DNA from 4 places in the Paludibacterium sp. B53371 genome. Region 3 is predicted to be linked to each of the others. Evidence: predicted binding sites of a transcription regulator. Region 3 holds the regulator's gene; each other region holds the start of a gene.
The links. The regulator FNR, encoded in region 3, switches genes on or off when oxygen is low (the NO sensors DNR and NnrR bind a similar motif). The targets are predictions, from matches to a motif close to TTGATNNNNATCAA.
Positions count from the first base shown of each region.

Region 1: a site for FNR is predicted at 3,017-3,030, ahead of JNO51_RS11670 (formate/nitrite transporter family protein). Genes of this name have one in related genera too.
Region 2: a site for FNR is predicted at 1,845-1,858, ahead of JNO51_RS13520 (hemerythrin domain-containing protein). Genes of this name have one in related genera too.
Region 4: a site for FNR is predicted at 3,111-3,124, ahead of JNO51_RS04360 (FeoA family protein). Genes of this name have one in related genera too.

Region 1 covers NZ_CP069163.1:2,437,264-2,442,964, forward strand. Annotated here, with positions in the region: gene hemG (menaquinone-dependent protoporphyrinogen IX dehydrogenase) at 1-269, shown strand, start outside; gene JNO51_RS11660 (heme-degrading domain-containing protein) at 279-761, opposite strand; gene JNO51_RS11665 (patatin-like phospholipase family protein) at 905-1,933, opposite strand; gene JNO51_RS11670 (formate/nitrite transporter family protein) at 1,998-2,825, opposite strand; gene ppx (exopolyphosphatase) at 3,321-4,787, opposite strand; gene phoU (phosphate signaling complex protein PhoU) at 4,958-5,662, opposite strand.
Region 2 covers NZ_CP069163.1:2,842,609-2,848,309, reverse strand. Annotated here, with positions in the region: gene JNO51_RS13530 (hypothetical protein) at 1-1,138, opposite strand, end outside; gene JNO51_RS13525 (DUF2249 domain-containing protein) at 1,135-1,347, opposite strand; gene JNO51_RS13520 (hemerythrin domain-containing protein) at 1,344-1,763, opposite strand; gene JNO51_RS13515 (Crp/Fnr family transcriptional regulator) at 1,874-2,566, shown strand; gene JNO51_RS13510 (enhanced serine sensitivity protein SseB C-terminal domain-containing protein) at 2,566-3,345, shown strand; gene JNO51_RS13505 (PAS domain S-box protein) at 3,580-5,701, shown strand, end outside.
Region 3 covers NZ_CP069163.1:598,555-604,255, reverse strand. Annotated here, with positions in the region: gene hemN (oxygen-independent coproporphyrinogen III oxidase) at 1-1,315, opposite strand, end outside; gene fnr (fumarate/nitrate reduction transcriptional regulator Fnr) at 1,425-2,174, shown strand; gene JNO51_RS02895 (DUF1853 family protein) at 2,202-3,113, opposite strand; gene JNO51_RS02890 (RNA methyltransferase) at 3,091-3,855, opposite strand; gene JNO51_RS02885 (inositol monophosphatase family protein) at 3,997-4,785, shown strand; gene JNO51_RS02880 (DHA2 family efflux MFS transporter permease subunit) at 4,834-5,701, opposite strand, start outside.
Region 4 covers NZ_CP069163.1:915,383-921,083, reverse strand. Annotated here, with positions in the region: gene JNO51_RS04370 (methyl-accepting chemotaxis protein) at 1-1,504, opposite strand, end outside; gene JNO51_RS04365 (alpha/beta hydrolase) at 1,890-3,020, shown strand; gene JNO51_RS04360 (FeoA family protein) at 3,211-3,459, shown strand; gene JNO51_RS04355 (ferrous iron transporter B) at 3,452-5,287, shown strand; gene JNO51_RS04350 (FeoB-associated Cys-rich membrane protein) at 5,284-5,487, shown strand; gene JNO51_RS04345 (hypothetical protein) at 5,548-5,701, opposite strand, start outside.

The sequences.
Region 1 (5,701 bases), 1.8 Mb from region 3:
ATCTGCGCCGACTGCTCCGCCAGCTTGGCTGGCAACCCGCCCTGCTGGCCGTACTGGCCGGCAAACTCGATTACCCACGCTATCGCTGGGCAGACCGGCAAATGATCCGATTGATCATGTGGCTGACGGGCGGTCCCACCGACCCGCAGTGCGTGCATGACTTTACCGACTGGCAGGCAGTAGAGGCATTGGCGGCGAATTTTGCTCAGGCAGTGGCCGGGACAAAAAAAAGCACCGTCTGCCAACGCAGTACGGTGCCATCGCCATAAGGCCGGATATCAGGCGCTGATGGCTTCGCGGCCGAGCAATTCGGCCAGGACTTCGACAATCATGCTGTGGTCTTCACGCTGCTCCATGCCGGAAACGACAATCGAGCCGATATAGCCGGTATGCGAGACAGTGATCGGGAAACCGCCACCATGGCAGGCGTAATCACGGACCGGCAGCCCCATTTTCTGCTCCAGCGTTTCCCCCCCGAGACGATTCTGCAAACCGACGGCATAGGAGCTGCGGCGGGTCAGTTCCACCACATTGCGCTTGCGGCGCGCCCAGTCGGCATGCGCCGGGGTCGTGCCCGGCATGGCATGGTAGAACAGGATTTCATCACCGCGGCGAATATCGATCACCACGGCCGCGCCACGCTTCTGGGCGGCGGCACGCAGGGCAACACCGAGCTCCCATGCCGCAGCGGCATCAAAGCGCGGAAAAACCAGTTCGACTTCCTGGCGCAGAATTTTCTGCAACTCTTGATCAAGTCCCATTTCACTCTCCGGACACCCTCGGGTGCCACTGTCAGATAATGTGCGACAAGCAGACGCAATGCAAAAAGAATATCACGCATAACTAATAGACAGCAATAACGTGACCGTTTTGCCTGAAAAACCTGCGCTTATCTCGCCCGGACTCACTCGAAGAACAGGTGGTGGATATCGACACTGGCCTGGTGCCCGACCTGCCGGCCATGCTGTGCCAGCCACTGCTGGGCACGCTGGCGGCCGGCATCGCGCAGCCAGAGCAGGAAAGGCGTATGTGCCAGTGCTTTGCTGGCGGCATCCAGCTCAGTCAGCAGGTCATCGGCCTCGATCAGGTGAAAACGCGTCGCCAGCAGCCGGCGCTCCAGCTTGCCCTTGATCGGCCCGGACTCCTGCGCCATCTCGCGCAACAGGGCCAACAGGCGCATCTCGCGCAGAAAGGCACTATTGAAGCCCAGGTTGAGGATGCGCTGGCGAATGTCTTCCGCACTGCGCGGTGTCGTACCGTGCGCCATCGGCGTCAGCAGGATCAGCAGAATGTCATCGGCACGGCAGTAGCGAATCAGCGGGAAGACGGCCGGATTGGCGGCAAAGCCACCATCCCAGTAGTCTTCGCCATCGATGCTGACGGCCTGCTGCAGACTGGGCAGGCAGGCGGAAGCCAGCAGCGCGTCGGTCGACAGCTGCTGCTTGTCGAACAGACGCAGGCGCCCGCTGTTGGCCTGGGTCGCGGCGATGTAGATCTTGACCGGCGAGGCCTGGCGAATACGGTCAAAATCGAACAGCTCGTCGATGATGGCCCGCAGCGGGTTGTAGTCGAGCGGATTCAGCTGGTAGGGCGAAAACCAGCGCGAAAATTGCAGGGCCATCTGCAGCCCGGGGGGAATGGACAGATCGTCGCCGGGCATCATGGGCTGCAGCATTTCCGGCGGCAGACTGGCGCCGACACGCAGCCAGAAGGTCTCGAGGGTCGCGCGTGCGGCATCGGGACCACCGCAGGCCAGGCCGTGTGCCACGGCCACGGCGTTCATGGCGCCGGCACTGGTGCCGCTCAGTCCGTCAAAGCGGTACAGCCCGCTGGCCAGCAAGGCATCCAGCACGCCCCAGGTAAAGGCGCCGTGGGCGCCACCGCCTTGCAGCGCCAGGCTGAGGGAGGGTAAGGGAAGACGACGTCCGAACATGCTTGCCCCTCGTTATTGCATCGCAACAAGCATGGCATATGGCCGGACGTCTCACAAGCAAAGATCAGGAACGGGCCAGCGCGACCTCGGGCTTGACGGCAGACGGGCTGGTTTCTTCCAGCGTATCGCGCTCCAGGTAGAAGTTGAGCGCGGCCACGCCGATGGCACCACCGGCGATATTGCCCAGGGTCGCCGGGATCAGGTTGTGCAGGGTCGAGGCCCAGTCGGGCGTAACGCCGGCCGAGGCAAACCAGCTCAGGCTGAAGAATGCCATGTTGGCAATGCTGTGCTCATAGCCGCTGAAGAAGAACACGAACACCAGCAGCATGGTCATGGCCAGCTTGGCCATGTCGTTGGTCAGGCGCAGCGGTACCCAGACGGCCAGGCAGATGATCCAGTTGCACAGCGCGCCCTTGAAGAAAATCGCCCAGCTGTCGGCATGCACCTTGTGACCGATCACATCGAACAGCAGGTGATCGGCCGGCAGGTGAGCCAGGGCCCCGGTCTGGGCATACATCAGCGCCAGCAGCAGCGCACCGACGAAATTGCCGCCGTAGACCAGCAGCCAGCTCTTGGCCAGCTCCGGCCAGCTGACACGGCGCGACAGCACGCCGACGGTCATGTACATGACATTACTGGTAAACAGCTCGGTCTTGCTGACGATGATGGTGCACAGTGCGGTACCGAAGAAGCCGGCACTGGCGGCGTAGTACAGCGGCGAGCCGGCCAGATGCAGTGTCTGCCCAAGCTGCAGGCTGACGATCAGCACCACGGCAATCAGGGCCCCGGCCATGACGGCACTCATGAAATAGCGCAGGGGGGCGGCATTCATGATCTGACGCTTGCGCGCGGATTCAGCAACAACGTAGGGAAGCGGGTGAAGGGTAGCCATAAGATTCCAAGCGCTCCGGATCGGCCGGGCCGATCAAATCAGTGGGTTTCGATGACGAAAAAATATTCCAAAACGAAAAAATACAACCGGAAGGTGCGTTTGCAATCACCAGGAACCATTCATCAACTGGCCTGCAAATCACTATATACATTGATTTTTTGAAAGATTACCCAGATTCAAAAAACAACACATTGATCTCAAACAAACATCTTATGTTCGTTTACGATCATTCCGGTGCGTAAAAAAACCCGCTTTTGCGGGATCTGCTTGCTGACAAAACTTTGTCCGCATCACGGACGCGCCCTTGCAGGGCAAGGGCGGGCATGCGTGCGAATCTTTGATTCGCTCAGCGGGGATTGAATTTCAATGGACAGGCGGGGAAATCAGTCCGTTGGCGACAGGGCCCGGCGGTGCCGGGCCCTGCAAACCGGTCGCCCTCCCCCTTTGCCAACACAGCCTGCCCCGCACCCAAGGGGCAGGATCATGGCTTTCCGGTCAGAGCTGCTGCAACTCCAGCAGGTAGCCAATGTTCTTCCATTGACTGACCTCCTGGCGCAGGGCATTGGCCGTCAGCGGGTTGGCCGCCAGCCAGTCGCGCTCCAGCGTCAGGGTAAAGCCGCGCGGATGGGGCTTGAGATCCAGCCGGCCGGGCAAGGTATTGTCATGGCGACTGCGATAGAACAGCACGGCCATGCGCAGGCAGACGATGGCCACCCACAGCATGCGGTCGTTGATATAGGGCAACAGCTTGCCCATGTCGCCACGGTGGCCCAGCACGATCTGGCCGAGCGCCGTTTGTTCGCGCCGGGAAAAACCGGGCATATCGGCATATTGCAGAATATAGGCCGAGTGCTTGTGATAGGCGGTATGCGCGATCGACAGACCGATTTCATGCAGACGGCCCGCCCAGATCAGCAGCTTGAGCCAGTCCTGGTCCAGATCTTCGCCGCACACCTTGCGGAACAGACTTTCAGCCAGAACGGTTACCCGCTTCATCTGCTCGACATCGACATGGTAGCGGCGGCAGAACTGATTGACCGTGGTTTCGCGCATGTCGTGTTCGCGCTGGCGGCCGAGCAGGTCGTACAGCACCCCGTCGCGCAGCGCCCCTTCGGCCACCGTCATCTTGCTGATTTCCAGCTCCTCGAAGATGCCGATCATGATCGCCAGGCCACCCGGCAATACCGGGGCACGATCTGCTTTCAGGCCATTGAGCGTGATGTTCTTCACATGGCCGCGCCGCAGCATCTCGGCACGCAGCTGCTCCATGCCTTCCAGGGTGATGTCCGCCGGGGTGTAATCATTGATTTCGAGGATGTCGCGCAGCGAACGGGCCGTGCCGGAAGTCCCGACCGCCAGTTGCCACTCTTCCGGCCGGAAGGCGTGACGAATGCGCTGGATTTCGTTGCGTGCCGCCAGGGTGGCATCACGAAACTGGCTTTTGCCCAGCTTGCCGTCAGGGAAGAAGCGCAGGCTGTAGCTGACGCAGCCCAGCGGCAGGCTTTCCGTCACCAGGGCGCGATACTGGCTGCCGATGATGAACTCGGTCGAGCCGCCGCCGATATCGACCACCAGACGACGCTCGCGGGTCGCCGGCAGGGAGTGGGCCGCCCCCAAATAGATCAGACGGGCCTCTTCGCGGCCGGCGATGATTTCGATCGGAAAACCGAGCAGGGTTTCGGCCCGCTCGATGAAAGCCGGGGCATTCTTCGCCACGCGCAGGGTATTGGTACCGACCACGCGCACCTGACCGGGGGCGAAGCCGCGCAGGCGCTCGCCAAAGCGGGCCATGCAGGCCAGCGCGCGCTGCTGGGTATCATCGTCGAGCACCTTGTCTCGCCCGAGGCCGGCGCCCAGACGCACGGTTTCCTTCAGGGCATCCAGGGTATAGAGCTGATCGTCGACCAGGCGCGAGATTTGCAGCCGGAAGCTGTTCGACCCCAGGTCGACCGTCGCCAGCACGTCGTAAGAAGGTTGTGATTCGGTAGTCAAGGCAGCCCCTTCGGCGGAGGGTTTGGTGAATACCCCATGCCGGGGCATATCTTCATCATATAAGCATAAAAAAAGCGGCAACCGAATGTTACCGCTGTTTTGCCGAGGCCGTCACCCCTGTGTTTAGTACGTCGTCGTCATCAGACGCCCGTCGCTGCATTCAGCTTGGCTTCCGGCGGCAGGTGACGGATATCCGTCCCCTTGACCAGATAGACCACATACTCGGAGATATTGGTGGCATGGTCACCGATACGCTCGATGGCCTTGGCCATGAACAGGGTATCGATCGACATGCTGATGGTGCGCGGGTCTTCCATCATGAAGGTAATCAGCTGGCGCAGCTCGGCATTGAAATCGTCGTCCAGACGGCGATCTTCGCGCTCCAGCTCCTCGGCTGCACTGACATCCATGCGGGCAAAGGCATCCAGTGCGCGACGCACCATGCCCAGCGCCACCTCGGCCATCTTGCGGATCTCACGGAAGCGCGGCACCTGATAACGTTCGGTCTGGTAAATGGTCTTGCCCATGCGCGCGATTTTCTGCGCCTCGTCACCGATCCGCTCCAGATCGGTAATGGTCTTGATGACCGTCATCACCATGCGCAAGTCACTGGCCGCCGGCTGGCGGCGGGCAATGATGTGGGTGCAGTCGTCGTCAATGGAGACTTCCATGGCGTTGACCTGGGTATCCTGATCCACCACCTTCTGCAGCTTCTCGATATCGCCGGCCATCAGCGCCTCGATCGCCGAGCGGATCTGCTGCTCGACCAGGCCGCCCATCTGCAGCACGCGCGTACGCACGTTTTCCAGCTCGAGATCAAACTGTTTGGAAGTATGTTCAGCCATTTACGCCTCATGCATTTGAAACTGATAAACGCGGATTTT
Region 2 (5,701 bases), 1.4 Mb from region 3:
ACCAGCCGATCCCGCCTGCCAGCCACAGCGCATGCAGCCAGCCCAGTCGTTGCTGTACCTGCTCGCTCAGGAAGCCGTGCGTGGAGGGCAGGGCACCGCGCGGCGGTTGCAGGGCCTTCAGGTGCAGCCAGCACAGGAAAGGCACGATCTTGCCCAGCATGGCCAGCATGACGCCGAAGCCGAGCCCGCCCAGCCACAGCCACCCCGCCAGCAGCGGCCAGCAAGCAGCTGGGGACCACCAGGCGACGAGGGCCAGCAGTGCCGATGCGGGCAGACACCAGACGGCCCGCTGCCAGCTGCGTCGTGCCGGGTCCTGCGGGCGCCGCGCCTGCTGCAGCAGGCGCAGGGTGAGGGCGCCATAGAGCATGACGGCCAGCCACAGTGCCAGCGCAGAGGGATCCGGCATGGCGGGAGCCAGCAGGCGCCACAGTGTGGCCAGCAGCAAGAGTGGCAGCAGGGCCGCACTCAGCCAGCGCACCGGGCGCGGATAAGCCGGTGTGATCAGGAACATCGGCAACACGGTCTGACTGATCGCGATCAAGAGGCCGAGCAGCCAGCCGATCCCGCCCCACAGCACATGACTGTGCAGCAGGGGCAACAAGGGGAGTGCCACGCTGCCGCGCAGGGTGGCCACCATCGCCAGTCCGAGGAGGGCGGTGACCATCAGTGCCGTCATGGCGCGCAACATGCCGCGGCTGCCGCCATCGCGCGCCGGAGAACGATGCAGTCCGACGATGCCGTGTGTCAGAAACACCGCCAGCGCCAGTGCCAGCCCTATCGCTCCGGCCAGCAGTTCGTCCGGGCTGAAGCCCCGGGCGAAGCCCAGGCACAGCAGCGCGACGCCGGCCTGCCAGGGTAGCCACACTGTCCACAGCAGGCGTATCGGTCGCGTCAGCGCCACGCCGGCCAGCACGGCCAGCAATTGCAGCAAGGCGCCCAGCATGATGTTGCCCAGCACGCCCAGTGCCAGCATGTGGGTCAGGGCGACGACCAGCGGCTGATAGCGATCCGCCGCCAGCGGACTGGCGGCGGCGAGGCTGAGCGCCAGCACCAGCAGCCAGCCAATGGCCGCCAGGAAAAAACCTGTCGGCAGCCAAAGCGGTGGCGCTTTGTCGTAGTCCAGTGTGCTGCCGATCATGTCCGGGTCAGGGTGATCAGCACCCCACCATCCTCGGTCAGACTGCAGTGATGCTGTACTCCGGCCTGGTTCAGCAGCGGGAACAGTGGCACCGGGTGGTGCGGCAGGATATACGCCAGCGCCTGGCCTGCCTGCAGTGACTCAATGTCTTCCAGAATGATCTCCATCGGTTGTGGCGGTACCAGATGACGCAAGTCGCGGGCGTTCATGGCTCGGCCACCATCGACTCCAGCCCGGCCACATGCTGGCCGCACATCGGATAGAGAACGTTTTCTTCTTTCATATTATGTTGCTGCATCAGGATCAGCAGCGTCTCGCCATGGCCGAGAAAGGCGGCGGCATCCTGCTGGCTGAGCGCCGCCTGCACATCGGTCAACAACGCGCGCATTTCCTCATGCTCGCTGCGCATTACCACGGTCGGCCCCATGCGCATACCGGTCGCGTCTTCAAAAGCCGGAAACAGCTGTGTCTCCTCCAGTGTGAAGTGCGCCAGCATGGCAGTTTCGAAAGCCTGCCAATGGCTCAGGGCCGGCTGCCACTGGCCGGCGCGCACGGCAGACTCGCAGTCCACCAGATGGGCATCACAGGCACGGTGTTGGTCGATCAGTCTTTCTATGGCATTCATGGCATCGCCTTCCGGAAATCAAAAATGAGTGAAGCATCAGACATTGCGTGGCAGTATGTCGGCACGCCCTTATTAGCCAGAATGATTTGAATCAAGGATTTCAAGATCCCATGCCCCACGTCGATATTGCTGCCCTGTTGCGTCACCAACCCCTGTTCCAGGCGCTCTCGCCCGAGCAACTGAGCGCCTTGCTGCCGCATGCGCAGGAAGTGCGCGCCGACAAGGGGCAGGTGCTGTTTCAGAAGGGGGATCCCTGCGATGGCATGTATGTGGTGGTCTTCGGTCGCGTCAAGCTGTCGCTGTTCTCTGCTCAGGGCAGCGAGAAGGTCGTGGAGGTGATCCAGCCCGGGCAGAGTTTTGCCGAGGCGGTGATGTTTCTTGGCTACCCGATGCCGGTGCTGGCGCAATGTCTGGATGATGCCTTGCTGCTGAAAATTGATGCGGATGGCATTCTGCAGGCCTTGTCGGCGGATGCTGATTTCGCCCGGCGCCTGCTGGCCGGCATGTCGATGCGACTGCACGGCCTGGTGCGTGATGTCGAGCGCTACTCGACCGAAAGCACCTTGCAGCGTGTCAGCGGCTATCTGCTGCAGAGCTGGCGCGAGGCCGGCGAGCCGTCACAGGCGTTTCCCCTGCCGCTGAATAAAAACCTGATTGCCTCGCGCCTCAACCTGACGCCGGAAACCTTCTCGCGCATGTTGCAGCGGTTAATGACGGCGCAGCTGATCCAGGTGAACGGCAGAGAGATTCTGGTACTCAATCCGGCCGGCCTGGGTGAGTTTGCGGGAGAGGATGGCGACTGATGGAGGTGATTCGCGAAAGTCCACTGGAAGCTTTGCTGCGCCAGGCTGCCGCCGATCCGGCGCATCGGCCGGCGTTTTTCGCGGCGCTGCTGCAGGCCGAAGTGTTCATCATCGGCCATACCGATCTGGGGCCGGGCGAAACGACCATACAGGCCGGCAGCCAGCTGCATATCCAGCATTGGCAGCGTCCGGACGGGGTCAGTACCATTCCCTTCTTCACCTCGCTCGGCTTGCTGCAGCAGGCCATCGAGCAAGAGAGCCGCTACCTGGCGCTGCCGGCCCGCTCGCTGTTCGTGCTGACACTGGGCAGCGCACTGGATCTCAATCCCGGCTCGGACTGCGGCAAGTCATTCGAGGCCGCAGAAATCCGCGAGCTGCTGGCCAGCGGTCTGACCCATGCGCCGGAGCAGCGCGAAATCCGCGAGCAAACGAGCGTATTGCTGGGACAGCCTCTGCATGACCCGCAGGATCTCAAGCAGGCGCTGTCTACCCTGTTGCTCAAGCATCCGCCTGTGCAGCGCGCCTATCTGGCGCTGATGCACGACACCAGTCAGAGCGAGCAGCCACACCTGGTGATCGGCCTGGAGGGCGAGGGCGATATCGAGCAGGTCTTGCGCGAAGCCGGCAATGTGCTGGCTGACCTGCTGCCCGCCGGCGAAGTGGCCGACCTGCTGCAGATTCATGCCAATGAGGGTGGCCTGGCCGACTACTTTCATCAATCCGTTGTTCCCTTCTATCAGCGTGGCCCCTGGGCGCGCTTCAAAGCCTGGTGGCACTGAGTTGCGGTGTCTGGCCGTGCTAAATGCTTGATGCACCTGTAATTATTTTGTTTTTCTTCCTATATTTTTGGAATAAAGGTTGTCTCGACTAGATCGCAGGCAGCGACCATCTTCATGGGCGGTTCCAGAATTCGGGAGGGGGCATGCATTGGCAGTGTGCTGGCCTGTGGGTTATGCAGCAGTGTGGCGAGCTGATCGTGTGGTGCCGCACCGCCAGGTTTGAGGAAGGTCTCCATGCCCGGACGACTTGAACTGCGCACTCTGGCGGGCTGCTGGTTGCTGGCGCTGCTGGCCGTCTGGCTGGACCGGCATGCCCTGGCCGCGCTGGCCTGGTGGCCGGCCAATGCCTGGCTGGCCGGCATGTTGTGCCGCCTGCCCTGGCGGCGCAGCCTGCCCGTGCTGCTGCTGGGGCTGGCTGGTTGCCAATGGATAGGCGGACTGGGCAGCGGACTGCCGGCGGCCGTGATGTCCATACTGGAAGTGCTCAGTACCATTGCCCTGCTGCGCCATTTTGATCTGCCCTCCCGTTTCCATGCCGGGGCCATGCAGATGGTGCTCACGCTGAGTGTCGGTGCCATCCTGCCTGCCATGCTCGGTGGTGTGGCCGGCGCCGTGGTGTCGACCTGGGGATATGGCGAGGGGTTTGCCGCCCAGGCGCTGTTATTCGGTCAGGGACATATGCTGGGCGCCCTGACGGCCTTGCCGCTGGCGCTGTGGCTGAGTCAGCCGAATCAGCTGCGCGGCCCGGGCATGCCGGCGATCCTGCACTTTGGTGGCGGCCTGTTGCTGGTGACCTTGCTGGATTGGCTGGCGCTGCGTCTGTTGTCCTCCCCGTTCGAAGTCATTATTGCCGTCGAAGTACTGGCCAGCCTGCTGCTCAGCCTGAATGAGCTGTTCATCCTGCTGTGGTTGCAGACCCTGTTGATGAGCTGGGCACTGGCCAGTGGCCTGTATCTGCCACCGCCGGTACTCACCGAGGCCGATCAGGCCATGTCGGCTCTGCCGCTGCTGCTGACGCCCTTGCCTGCGCTGATCATGGCGGCGGCCGCCTGGCAGCGGCAACAGGAACAACGCCTGCTGTCGGCCGCCAAGCTTCGCCTGGATACCGTGCTGGAGTCGATGAACGAAGGGATTGTCATCCAGGCAGCCAATGGCCATATCGTCGGCCACAACCGGCGGGCGCTGGAAATTCTCGGCCTGGAGGAGTCTCAGTTGCTCGGCCGCAGCTCGCTCGACCCTGCCTGGCACTGCATTCATGAAGATGGCCGCCCGTTTCCGGGGGGGGATCACCCGGCCATGCAGGTGCTGGAGCATGGTGTGGCGATCGAGCGGGTGATCATGGGGGTGAATCTGCCCAGCGGAGATACCCGCTGGATCGAGATCAACGCCCACCCGATGCAGGAGCCCAGCTCGGGCGAGTGCATGTGCGTCTGCACTTTCTCTGATATCAGCAGCGAGCGTGAAACCGCCCTGCGCCTGCGCGCCATGCAGGCGCGGTATGTCGGACTGGTGTTCAATGCCCCGGATGCCATCATCACCGTCGACAGCCAGCAGACCATCGTCTCGGCCAACCCGGCCGCCGGCCAGCTGTTTGGCTACAGCACTGCCGACCTGATCGGGCAGCCGCTGTCGATTCTGATGGCGACTGACAGTCACGAGCGCCATACCCGCCTTTTCGAGCGCTTTGCCAGTGAAGAAGTTTATGGCCGCAGCATGGCCGGCGGGCGCAAGGTGCGCGCGAAGCGCAGTGATGGCAGTCACTTCCCGCTCGAAGTGACGCTGGCGACCGTCAGCCTGCCCGAGGGCAAATACTTCATGGCCATTGGCCGCGATGTGACACAGCGCGAGGCCTACGAGCAGACCCTGCTGGAGCTGTCGCAGGCCATCGGTCAGAGTCCGGTCGGGTTTGTCATGATCGACCGCGACGGACAGATCGAGTATGCCAACCGTGCCTATGAGCAACTGACCGGCCTGCCGAATGCCGAGCTCAAGGAGATGGCGTTGCAGGCGCTGTGGCAGTCTGCTGATCAGGGGACGGTTTCGGCCATGCCCTGGCGCAACGCCGAGGGCGGCCAGCCCTGGCAGGGTGAAGTGAGTCAGAAACGACCAGATGGCCGTGAGTATCAGGTTTTTTACGTCATTTCGCCGCTGTTTGATGCGGAGGGGCTGGTCGGCAAATACGTTGGCGTGGCGCAGGACGTGACCGACAGCAAGCGCACCAGCGCCGAGCTGGAGGCGCATCGTCACCATCTTGAAGCGCTGGTCGAGGAGCGGACCCGTGATTTGCTGGAGGCCAAGGAAGCGGCCGAAAGTGCCACCCGGCTGAAGAGTACCTTTCTGGCCAATATGAGCCATG
Region 3 (5,701 bases):
TCGGTTCAACGGTCAGGAAGTCGCCGTCAAAATGCAGCAGGCCCATCTGCTGCATCTCGCGCAGCTTCGGGATCTCTTCCGCAAAGTAATGGGCGAAATTGATATTGAAGATTTCCTCGATGGCCTCGAACGACAAAGAGAAACGGCACATCAGCGCCTGGATGATCGAGCGGCGCAGAATGTCGTCACTGTCCAGCACCAGTCCACGCATCACCGGCAGGCGGCCGGCGTCCAGCGCCGCATAGTAGGCATCCAGCTCTTTCTCGTTCTGGCTATAGCAAGGTCCCACCTTGCCGATCGAGGACACCCCGAAGGCCAGCATGTCGCAGTCGGCGTAGGTGGAATAGCCCTGAAAATTGCGCTGCAGACGCCCCTGACGCAAGGCAACCGCCAGGTCATCATCGGGCTTGGCGAAGTGATCCATGCCGATGAACACATAGCCCGCCTCGGTCAGTTGACGCACCGAGTGTTGTAAAATATCCAATTTCACTGAAGACGACGGCAGGTCGGCTTCGTCGATACGCCGTTGCGGCATGAACAGCGTTGGCAAGTGGGCGTAATTGTATAGCGCAATGCGGTCCGGACTGATGGCGATGACCTGCTCAATGGTCCGCGCCACGGAGCTTTGCGTCTGAAACGGCAGCCCGTAGATCAGGTCGATACTGACCGATTTGAAACCTGCCTCGCGCGCCGCCTGAATCACTTCCAGTGTCTCGTCCAGGCTCTGCACCCGGTTGACGGCCTCCTGCACGCGCGGTTCCAGATCCTGCACCCCGACACTGATGCGGTTGAAACCGAATGACGCCAGTTTGAAGATCGTCTCGCGCCCCACCTTGCGCGGATCAATCTCGATGGAATATTCACCTTCCGGCAAAAAGTCGAAATGCCCGCGCAGGATATTCATCAGTCGTTCGAGTTGCGCATCCGACAAGAAGGTCGGCGTACCGCCACCAAAATGCAACTGAATGACTTTTTCTCGCTCACCGACGGCATTTGCCACCATTTCTACCTCTTTTTCCAGGTAGTCGAGGTAGATATCTGCCTTGCTCTTGTCCTTGGTGATGATCTTGTTACAGGCACAGTAATAGCAAACAGTATTGCAAAATGGTAAATGAGCATATAATGATACAGCTTTACTGTTCGCCCCGATGCGACGCTGTTTGAGCCAATGACGATAATCGGCCTCGCCGAAATCCGCATGAAAGCGGTCTGCAGTCGGGTATGAGGTGTATCTCGGGCCGGAGCCTTCCAGCCGTTCGATCAGTTGTCGATCGAACTCGAAATGCTCCGGAGAAAACGAATGGATGGTGGTCATGTCGGTATTTGATGGAAAAACCGGTGGTGGGCTGGTAAATTTGCGGAAAACATTTGAATTCCGCTTTGACAAGAGTCAAGGTTCAATTAAAGGTTGCTCAAAAAACGGCATGACTGACCAGACCACCATCCAATTGCATGCGCTCAAGCTCTCCTGCTCCAACTGCAGCTTGCGCGAACTCTGCCTGCCCGTCGGACTGAATCGCGAAGAGATGACGCAGCTTGATGCCGTCATCCGCCAGAGCCGTCGCATCAAACGGGGCGAGTATCTGTTCCGCAGCGGTGAGGGCTTCAAGTCGCTGTTCGCCGTGCGCACCGGCTTCTTCAAGACCTGCGTCTCCAGCCAGGATGGCCGCGAGCAGGTCACGGGCTTCCTGATGTCCGGCGAGCTGATGGGGCTGGATGGCGTGTCCTCCAACATCCATGGCTGCGATGCCATCGCCCTGGAAGACAGCGAAGTCTGCGAACTGCCGTTCAATCGAATCGAGAGCCTTGGTCGCGACATCCCCAGCCTGCAGCACCATTTCTTCCGCCTGATGAGCCGCGAGATTGTCCGCGATCAGAACGTCATGTTGCTTCTTGGCAACATGAAGGCAGAAGAGCGTCTGGCCGCGTTCCTGCTCAACCTGTCCCAGCGTCTGGCCATCCGTGGCTTCGCCGCCAATGACTTCATTCTGCGCATGAGCCGCGAGGAAATCGGCAGCTTCCTCGGCCTGAAACTGGAAACCGTCAGCCGCACGCTGTCGAAGTTCCAGCAACAGGGCTGGATCAGCGTCGATCACAAGCACATTCAGCTGGTGAAACCGGAAGAACTCAAGCAACTGATCGCCGGCTGCATCCACTCCAACAACGCGGAGTAACTTGCCAGTCCCGACAACGGGCGCCGCTCAGCAGGCGCCCGTTGGCATTTGCTGCTGCAGCTGCACCAGCCGCCCGGCATCCGGCCAGCGCGACGGCAGAACAAAGCCGCGCCGCAATTCGCGCCATCCCCCCTCCTCTGCCACCATTTCCGCCACCATTTGGGGCGCCTCGGCTTGTGTCATCTGCACACGCAGGGCCTGTGCCGACCCTACCTCGCCGCTGGCGGCCAGCGCCGGCGACAGCCAGCGCATGCGCGGCAGCCACAGCCAGCGACTGGAGGCGTCGCGACAGGGCCAGGGCTGTTCGCAGTCAGCCATCCAGCCTTGCCATTGGGTTGCCGGCGCGAATGCCGCCTCGTCAGGCGCCTGACGGTAAAAAAAGCAGCCACGCACCAGTGCCCCGGTGCGCGGTGCCTCAAACCCCGGCGGCAGGACTTGTCGGGCCAGCGCATGGCGACTCAGCCTCAATTGCTGAGCCAGCTTGTCCTGTTTCAGCAGCCAGGCATCGCGCAGACTGGGGCCCACCAGGCCTGATGCCCCCTTCCCGCACTGCAGATAGAATTTGCTGCAGGTTTCCAGATGCCAGGGCTGGCCATCAATACGCAGCAGGAAGTCGAACTCACCCAGCGTCAGCCCTTTGTCGCGCAGCACCAGATTGTGCGCAACCAGCTCGATATGGGGGGAATGGTCAAACCAGAAAGCCAGCAGTTGCTCGGCATAGTGGCCAAGCCGCCTGACGGGACGAGCCGCCAGCCAGCGGCGCAGTGGCGCCGGATCGTTGTCCAGCATCGCCAGGCGCCTCATCCCGTCGGCCCCCAGCAGCAGCGCATCGGGCAGGTCGTCTGGCGTGAGCCAGGGTGCGCGGCCGGTCAGCAGACAGGCCAGATCACGCACCGCAGGCTGGCGCCAGGGCAGCTCAGGACTTGTCGGGAGGAACATGCCCGTCAGCCGCACGCATCACCTGCTTGAAGAAGCCGCGCAGGATGTCGACCTCTTCGCGCAGAACGCCGGCCCGATGGAACAGGGTGCGCATGCGGCGCATCAGCCGTTCGCCATTGCGGCGCTCGTAGTAGCCGATATGTGCCATGGTCTGATCCAGATGGGCGCACATGCCTTCCACCTCGTCAGCGGTCGCGGCCAGGCCGCTCGGCTTGAGATAATCGACGCCGACACCCACGTGGCTGAACAGCTCGTAGGTCATCACCTGCACCGCCATGGCCAGATTGAGGGAAAAATAATCCGGATTGCCCGGAATGGTCACCAGGCGATTGCACAGCTCGACCTCTTCGATCGACAGCCCGAAGGTCTCGTTACCGAACACCAGGGCCACCTGCTCGCCGGCCTGTGCCCGCCCCAGAAGCTCGGGCGTCAGCTCGCGCGGCACGGCCAGCGGGGTGGTCAGCTCCCGACGGCGACTGGTCAGCGCCGCGGCAACCGTCACCCCATTCAGCGCCTCTGCCAGGGTATCGACCACTTGCGCCGACTGCAGCAGATCCACCGCTCCCGAGGCCAGCGCATCGGCCTCACCACTGGGAAAAGCTTTCGGTGACACCAGCCATAATTGCGACAAACCCATGGTTTTCATGGCCCGTGCCGCCGAGCCGATGTTGCCCGGATGACTCGGTCTGGCCAGCACAATTCGGATGTTTCTCAAAAAATCAGGGACTTCGGGTTTATTCATTGACCGTTTCACATTAAAATAGCGGACATAATTTTGAAATGCGGCCTTCACATGCGCCGCCTTTCCTGTTCCTTAACCCAGATGATACCAGTCGGCGGCCCGCCCATGCGCGAGCCGTCCCTGTCAGTTTAGAGGCTGTCCATGCACCCGATGCTCAATGTGGCCATCAAGGCCGCACGCCGCGCAGGCAATGTGATTCAACGCGCTTCCATGAATGTCGATACCATCCGTGTCGAACGCAAGAAGCACAACGACTTCGTTTCCGAGGTCGATCGCGCCGCGGAACAAACCATCATTGAAACCATTCTCGAGGCCTATCCGAAGCACGCCATCCTGGCGGAAGAATCGGGCGCCAAGGGTGTGGGACAAGCCGAATACGAATGGATCATCGACCCGATCGACGGCACCACCAACTTCATCCACGGCCATACCCAGTACGCGGTTTCCATCGCGCTGGCGCACAAGGGCCAGATTCAGCAGGGCGTGGTCTACGACCCGAACCGCAACGACCTGTTCACCGCCTCGCGTGGCGTGGGCGCCTTCCTCAATGACCGCCGCATCCGCGTCGGCAAGCGTACCAACCTCAATGAATGCGTCATCTCCACCGGCTTCCCGGTGGTGGATCAGTCTTATATCGACACCTATCTCGGCATGCTCAAGGACGTGATCGGCCGTACCGCCGGCGTACGTCGCGAAGGTGCCGCCGCCATCGACCTGTGCAATGTGGCCTGCGGTCGGGTGGACGGTTTCTGGGAGTTCAACCTCAAGCCGTGGGATATCGCGGCCGGCAGCCTGATCATCCAGGAGGCCGGTGGCATCGTCACCGACATGAAGGGCGAGCAGGAATGGTTCGAATCCGGTGATATCGTGGCAGCCAGCCCGAAGGTTCTGGCCCAACTGCTGCACATCCTGTCGCCGCACGTGAAGTAAGCCAAAAAGCGCCCACGGGCGCTTTTTTTCATGGCGCTCGGCGGCGGATCAATCCGCCACGATCTCTACCTTGTGCACCACCCCCTTGCGCTGACGCAGCATCAGCACCAGCGGCAGCATCAGCAGGAAGCTGAAGGTAATCAGCCAGTAAACATCGACAATCGCCACCATGTGCGCCTGGCGGTCCAGCTCGCTGGCCAGCATGCTGGCCGAGGTCTCATCCAGCACGGTGCGCCCGCTCAGATTCAGATAAGACCACAGTGCCGGATTATTGATATTGAAATACCCAACCAGATGATTCCAGGCAGCCTGCGTGTCCCGGGTGTAGAAGGTAGTGATCACGGCAATCCCCACCGAGGAGCCGATGGTACGCAACAAGCTGAACAGACCTGCTGCCTCGGCGGTCAGCGCCGCCGGCAAGGTTGACAGGGCCAGCGTCGACAGCGGCACCCAGATCATCCCTAACCCGAAACCTTGCAGCAGTACCGGCCAGATAAACCAGGCCGTGCTGGTCTCCAGCGTGTAGTGCGTGCAGACCCAGGTACCACAGGCGCCGATCAGGATGCCGGTGCCGATCAGATAGCGGACGTCCACTTTCGACACCAGCCGGCCGATCATCATCATGCTGATCATGCTGGCAATGCCGCGTGGCGCCATGACCAGCCCGGTCGACAGGGTCGGGTAATGGAACAGGCCTTCCAGCATGATCGGCTGAATCACCATGGCGCCATACATGGCCAGCCCGAGTGCGGTGATCACGAAGCTGGAGGCCGCAAAATTGCCGTCGCGGAAAATATGCAGATCAAACAGCGGCTTCTGGCGCGAGAGCAGGCCTCGCAAACCAAAGCCGGCCATGCCGATCACACTGGCAAAGGTGGCCGCCACAATGGCCTGACTGGAAAACCAGTCCTCGGTA
Region 4 (5,701 bases), 320 kb from region 3:
GCGCCGCCTCAATGGCGGCATTGAGTGCCAGCAGATTGGTCTGATCGGCAATATCCTTGATGACCCCGGCAATGCTGCCGACCTGCCCGGAGCGGGACTCCAGGTCGCCCACCAGCTGCGTCACCCCGTCCATGGACTGGGCGACCGTACCAATCTCGCCGGATACCTTGCGCACCGAGTCGGTACTCTGATCGGTCAACGCCCCGGCATCGGCAATGATCCCGGCAGTCGCATGGCTGCTCTGGGCAATATGAGAAATGCTGACCGTCATCTGTTCGATGGTGGCCGCCGTGGCTTCCGCCATGTCGGCATTGGCGCGCGACCCCTGCTCCAGCCGCACATTCATCTGGGACAACTGCTCGACACCGGCGCCCAGCAGCCGGGACTGATCGCGGACCCGCAGGAACATCGCGTGCAGTTGCGCCATGAAGGCATTGAAGGCCTCGGCCACCTGGCCAGACTCGTCGCCACTCTCCACCGGCAGGCGCATGGTCAGATCGCCGTGCCCGGAAGTCAGGGAGCGCATGGCGTCGCGCAGCTGGGCAATCGGCCGGGTAATGCTGCCCGATACGGTAAAAATCAGCAGCAGCGCGACCGCCAGCACCAGAACATCCAGCAGGGCCAGCCACAGCATGGTGTGGCTCAGGGCCCCATAGACTTCGTCTTCCGGAATCTGCACCACCACAAACCAGTTGGCACTCGGCAGGTAACTGGAAGCCACCACCATCGGACCATCCGGCCCGGTGAAATGCGCCAGATTGAAGGCGGTCTTGTTCAGCAGCCCGGCAGCAACGTCCGCCATGCCCGGCAGGCTGGCCATGGCGACTTTGTCCCCCACCTTGACCAGTGACGGGTCGCGATGAATCTGGATCTTGCCCTGATCATCCACCACGAACACCTGTCCCTTGTCGCCAACCGCCATCTTGCGGATGCGCTCGGCCATGGCGGTCACGTCAAAGCCCAGTGCGGCAATGGAACGATGGCCATGCGCGTCATGCGCCAGGACATCAACAAACATCATCACCTGACTCTTGCCGTCTTCAACCCCGAGGTTGAACTCGCTGTCTCGCCCACTGGCCAGAAAATCCTTGAACCATTTGTCGGCACCGTCCGGATGCACCTTGACCAGGAAGGTATCGCCATAATTGTTCAGCGTGGCTTCGGACGACCAGGAAATGATGCTGGCACCGGTCGCCTTCTTCACCTCGGCGGCATAGTGCTGGAAAGCCGGCACACCGCTGGCCGGCTCTCCGGCACTCAACCAGTCCAGCACATAGCTGTTGCGCGCCATCTGGCGGGTCTGGTGCAGCGGCAAGGCCACAGCCGCATCGATATCATTGCGGATGGCTTCCACCGTTTTGACCAGCTCGTGCTGCTCCAGCCGCTCGGTCAGCACACTGCGGAACAGATGCGCCGAGACCAGCGCCAGCACCAGCAGCGATGCCGTCAGGATCACCGCCACACTGATCAGGATTTTTTGTCTGATCGACCAATTCTTGAACATCCGGAAACTCCCCTCACAAACCCGGCAGGCCAGATTGGCGCCACCATTTTTCTTTATGTGAAGATATTATCGCATGATGTGTGCAAAACGGGCGTCCTGCAGAGAAAAACCCTCGCAGGCCAGGAGGGAGGCGCCTTGCCATGTCGGCAAAGCGGTTGTCGTCAACAGGCAATGCCATTAGCATGGCGGCACCAAGACTCGCCGTACTCGCCACGACGTCACGCACCTCAAGCGCGTCGCCGCCGCGTACTGACCATTATCAAGTTGTCATGATAGTGAATTTATTATCATAATAAGCCGCCTTTAACCGCATTCGCGCAATGCCGTTGCCTGCCCGCGTCGTTTGACGCCATATGCAGGCCATCAGCAAGGGACTTGAAACTGCATGTTTACCTTTGATCTGGACTACCGGGCGCTGTTTGACGAACGTGCCTGGCAACTGAAAGCCCAGGGGATTTCCGGCAAATCGCTGCGCCAGGTGCGCAGCCATGTCACCAACTTCTGGGGCACCGGTCCGGGGGCCTGGACACATGAGTGGACCTTGCATGCCATGCAGGCCGAACGCGCCGGGCGCTGGCTGGAGGCCTCGGCCTGCCACGGTGCGGCGCGCTTCCCGGTCATCAACACACCGGAACGGCAGCAGGCGCTCGCCGACCAGATCCGCTGCTATCTGCGCGCGGCCCCCGAATTTCCCTGTCATTTCAGCCGCAAGACACTGACGGTGCAGTTGCCGACCGGCGCTGCGCAGATCATGGTGCACCTGTTCGAACCGGCGAAAACCACCCGTCGCCCGCGCCCCCTCCTCTGCCTCAGTGGCGGCGTGTACATCGGCAAATTCGAGCTGCACAAACTGGCACTGACACTGGCGCGTTTCGGTGGCATGCGTGTCTGTGTGCTGGACATGCCCGGCACCGGAGAGACCACCCTGCCGCTGCAACCGGAGAGCCACCTGGTCTACGAGCAGGTCATCCAGCAGTTGCGCGACCCCGAAGCCCGTTGCGGCATGCTCGGCATCAGCATTGGCGGACACTGGGCGGCCAAGCTGGCGATGCTCGGCAGTGTCGATGCGGCGGTCGACATCGGCGGTCCGGTCGGCTTCGACACCCAGCCCGGCGCCAGCCCGCTGGCACTGAACAATGCCCTGACCGGGACCATCGCCAATGCCATGCAACTGGCGGAGATGCCGGATGACTCGCAGGCGCGGCAACTGGTACAGGAGTTTTCCCTGGCACACCAGGGACTGCTCGCGGGGGCCCCCAGGGTGCCGCTGCTGGTCATCAACGGCAGCAATGATCCCTATGTCAGCCGTCAGGACACGCTGGGCTTTGCCGGCAAGGACAATGCCGAGATCTGGCTGATCGACCGAGCCGGTCATTGTGCCGCCGAGCAGTTCGTCCGGCTGGTGCCGGGCGTCATGCTCTGGCTGCGACAACGTCTGAATGTCCCTGCCGGGCTGGGCTCGCCGGTCAGCCTGCTGGGCAAGGTGCTGATGCCAAGACGCAAGGTTCTGGCCTGAGCGCCGCGCATCGCGCCCGCTGCGGCGGGCGCGATCTTTGCTGACCATTCCCGCACGGGTGCGAACCCGCAACACCCGGTACCCTGCGGCTTGACCGACATCAAGCAAGCGGCAATTCCCCCACAGCAAGTATTGCCAATCGGGTCTTGGCTGGAAGATAATGAGAACGATTATTATTTAAGACCGCGCCATGACGCTTACCGACCTCCCCACCCACGCCCAGGCCATCGTCGACCATGTCGACGATGTTCATTCACCCGACACCATTTCCCAGCGCCTGCGCGACCTCGGTTTCGTACCGGGTGAACCGGTGCGCGTGGTGGCCCGAGCCCCCTGGGGCGGCGATCCGCTGCTGATCCAGATCGGCTCGACGCGCTTTGCCCTGCGCCAGGCCGAGGCTCGCCGCGTGGTCATCAACCGGGAGACCGCCCATGACTGAGGCAGCACTGCGTATTGCCCTGGTGGGCAACCCCAACTGCGGCAAGACCGCCTTGTTCAATCAACTGACCGGTGCCCGTCAGAAGGTGGCCAACTACGCCGGTGTCACGGTCGAGCGCAAGGAAGGCCGCTTTACCGCGCCCTCCGGTCGCAAGATCCGCCTGCTGGATTTGCCCGGCGCCTACAGTTTCGAATCCGCCAGTCCGGATGAGCGCATCACGCGCGACGTGCTGATGGGGCAATACCCGGGAGAAGCCATTCCGGACATGATCGTCTGTGTCGCCGATGCCACCAACCTGCGCCTGCACCTGCGTTTCGTGCTGGAGGTCCAGCGCCTGGGCCGGCCGATGGTGCTGGCGCTGAACATGATGGATGCCGCGCGCCGTCGTGGCATCCACATTGATGTTGAAGCGCTGTCGCACCGCCTGGGCATGCCGGTGGTGCAGACCGTTGCTGTGCGCCGTGGCGGGGCTCGTGACCTGATCGCGCTGGTCGATCAGGGCATCCCGGCCCATGACGCCGAAGCCCGTGCCGGCGACGGGCAGGATGTGCACGAAGCCGTACGCGACCTGCTGCGCACCACCGTCACCATGCCGCATGCCTCGGACAGAATGGTCGATACCATTGACCGCTGGACCCTGCACCCGGTCATCGGACCGATCATCCTGGCGGCGGTAATGTTCCTGGTTTTCCAGGCGGTGTATTCGCTGGGCAAGCCGCTGACCGATGCCATTGGCGATGGCTTTGACGGATTGAGCCAACTGGTCGGCGCCAGCCTGCCGGATGGTCCGCTGCGGGGCCTGATCTGCGATGGCGTCCTGGCGGGTCTGGGCACGGTACTCGGCTTCCTGCCGGAAATCCTGGTGCTGTTCTTCTTCATCCTGGTACTGGAAGAGTCGGGCTACCTGCCGCGGGCAGCCTTCCTGCTGGACCGCCTGATGGTTTCCGTCGGTCTGACCGGCCGCTCGTTCATCCCCCTGCTGTCGAGCTTTGCCTGCGCGATTCCCGGCATCATCGGCACGCGCAGCATTACCGATGCGCGCGACCGCTGGACCACCATTCTGGTCGCCCCGCTGATGACCTGCTCGGCGCGCCTGCCGGTCTACGCGCTGCTGATTGGTGCCTTCATCCCGACCATCAAGGTCTGGGGGCTGTTCAATCTGCAGGGGCTGGTCCTGTTTGCGCTCTACATGCTGGGCATCGTGGGTGCCATGGTCGTGGGCTGGATCTGCAAGAAGCTGGGCCGCGACCAGAGCGAACACGCACTGCTGATGGAGCTGCCGGCCTATCGCCTGCCGCAGGCGCGCGACGTGGCCATCGGACTCTGGGAGCGTGGCAGCATTTTCCTGCGTCGTCTGACCGGGGTGATTCTGGCGCTGACCGTGGTGATGTGGTTCATTTCCACCTTCCCTTCGCCGCCTGCCGGCGCCGTCGGTCCGGCCATCGACTACAGCTTCGCCGGCTATCTGGGCCGCGCACTGCAGCATGTGTTCGAGCCGCTGGGCTTCAACTGGCAGATCACCCTGTCGCTGATTCCGGCCTTTGCCGCCCGGGAAACCGCCGTGGCCACCCTGGCCACCGTCTATGCCGTCGGCAGTGATGCGGATGTCAGCTCGCTCGGTCACGTCCTGGCCAGCCACTTCTCGCTGGCCAGCGCGCTGGCGCTGATGGTGTGGTTCGCCTTTGCCCCGCAATGCATGTCCACCCTGGCGGTCATCCGCCGCGAGACCGGCTCCTGGCGCAAGGTCATCCTGTCATTCAGCTATATGTTTGTCGTGGCCTATGTGCTGGCGCTGGCCACTTACCAGATAGCGAGGGCCCTGCTATGAGTCACGGACTGTGGATGCAATACGTCATCATCGGCCTGCTGGTGGTCGCCAGCGTGGTGTATACCGTGCGCAAGCTGCACAAGAGCGCCAGAACCGGTGACTGCGCCGGTGGCTGCAGCAGCTGCAACAGTTGCGGCAGCCCGCAGGAGGACGCCACCACGGCGCCGGTCACCCTGCACCGCCCCCCTGGCAAACAATGAGTTCTGCCACATAAAAAAACAGGCAACCGTTCGGTTGCCTGCTTTTTTGATGCGAGCGCATCAGCCGTAGAGATACCCCTGATCCACCTGAACGATCTGCTCCAGCGTGACCGAAGGCGACACCCCGCGCAGGATGGCAAAATCCACGACATCGCAGCGGCGACTGTCGTCGTCGGCGCAATCTGCGGTATCGATCATCGAGGGATTGGAACGC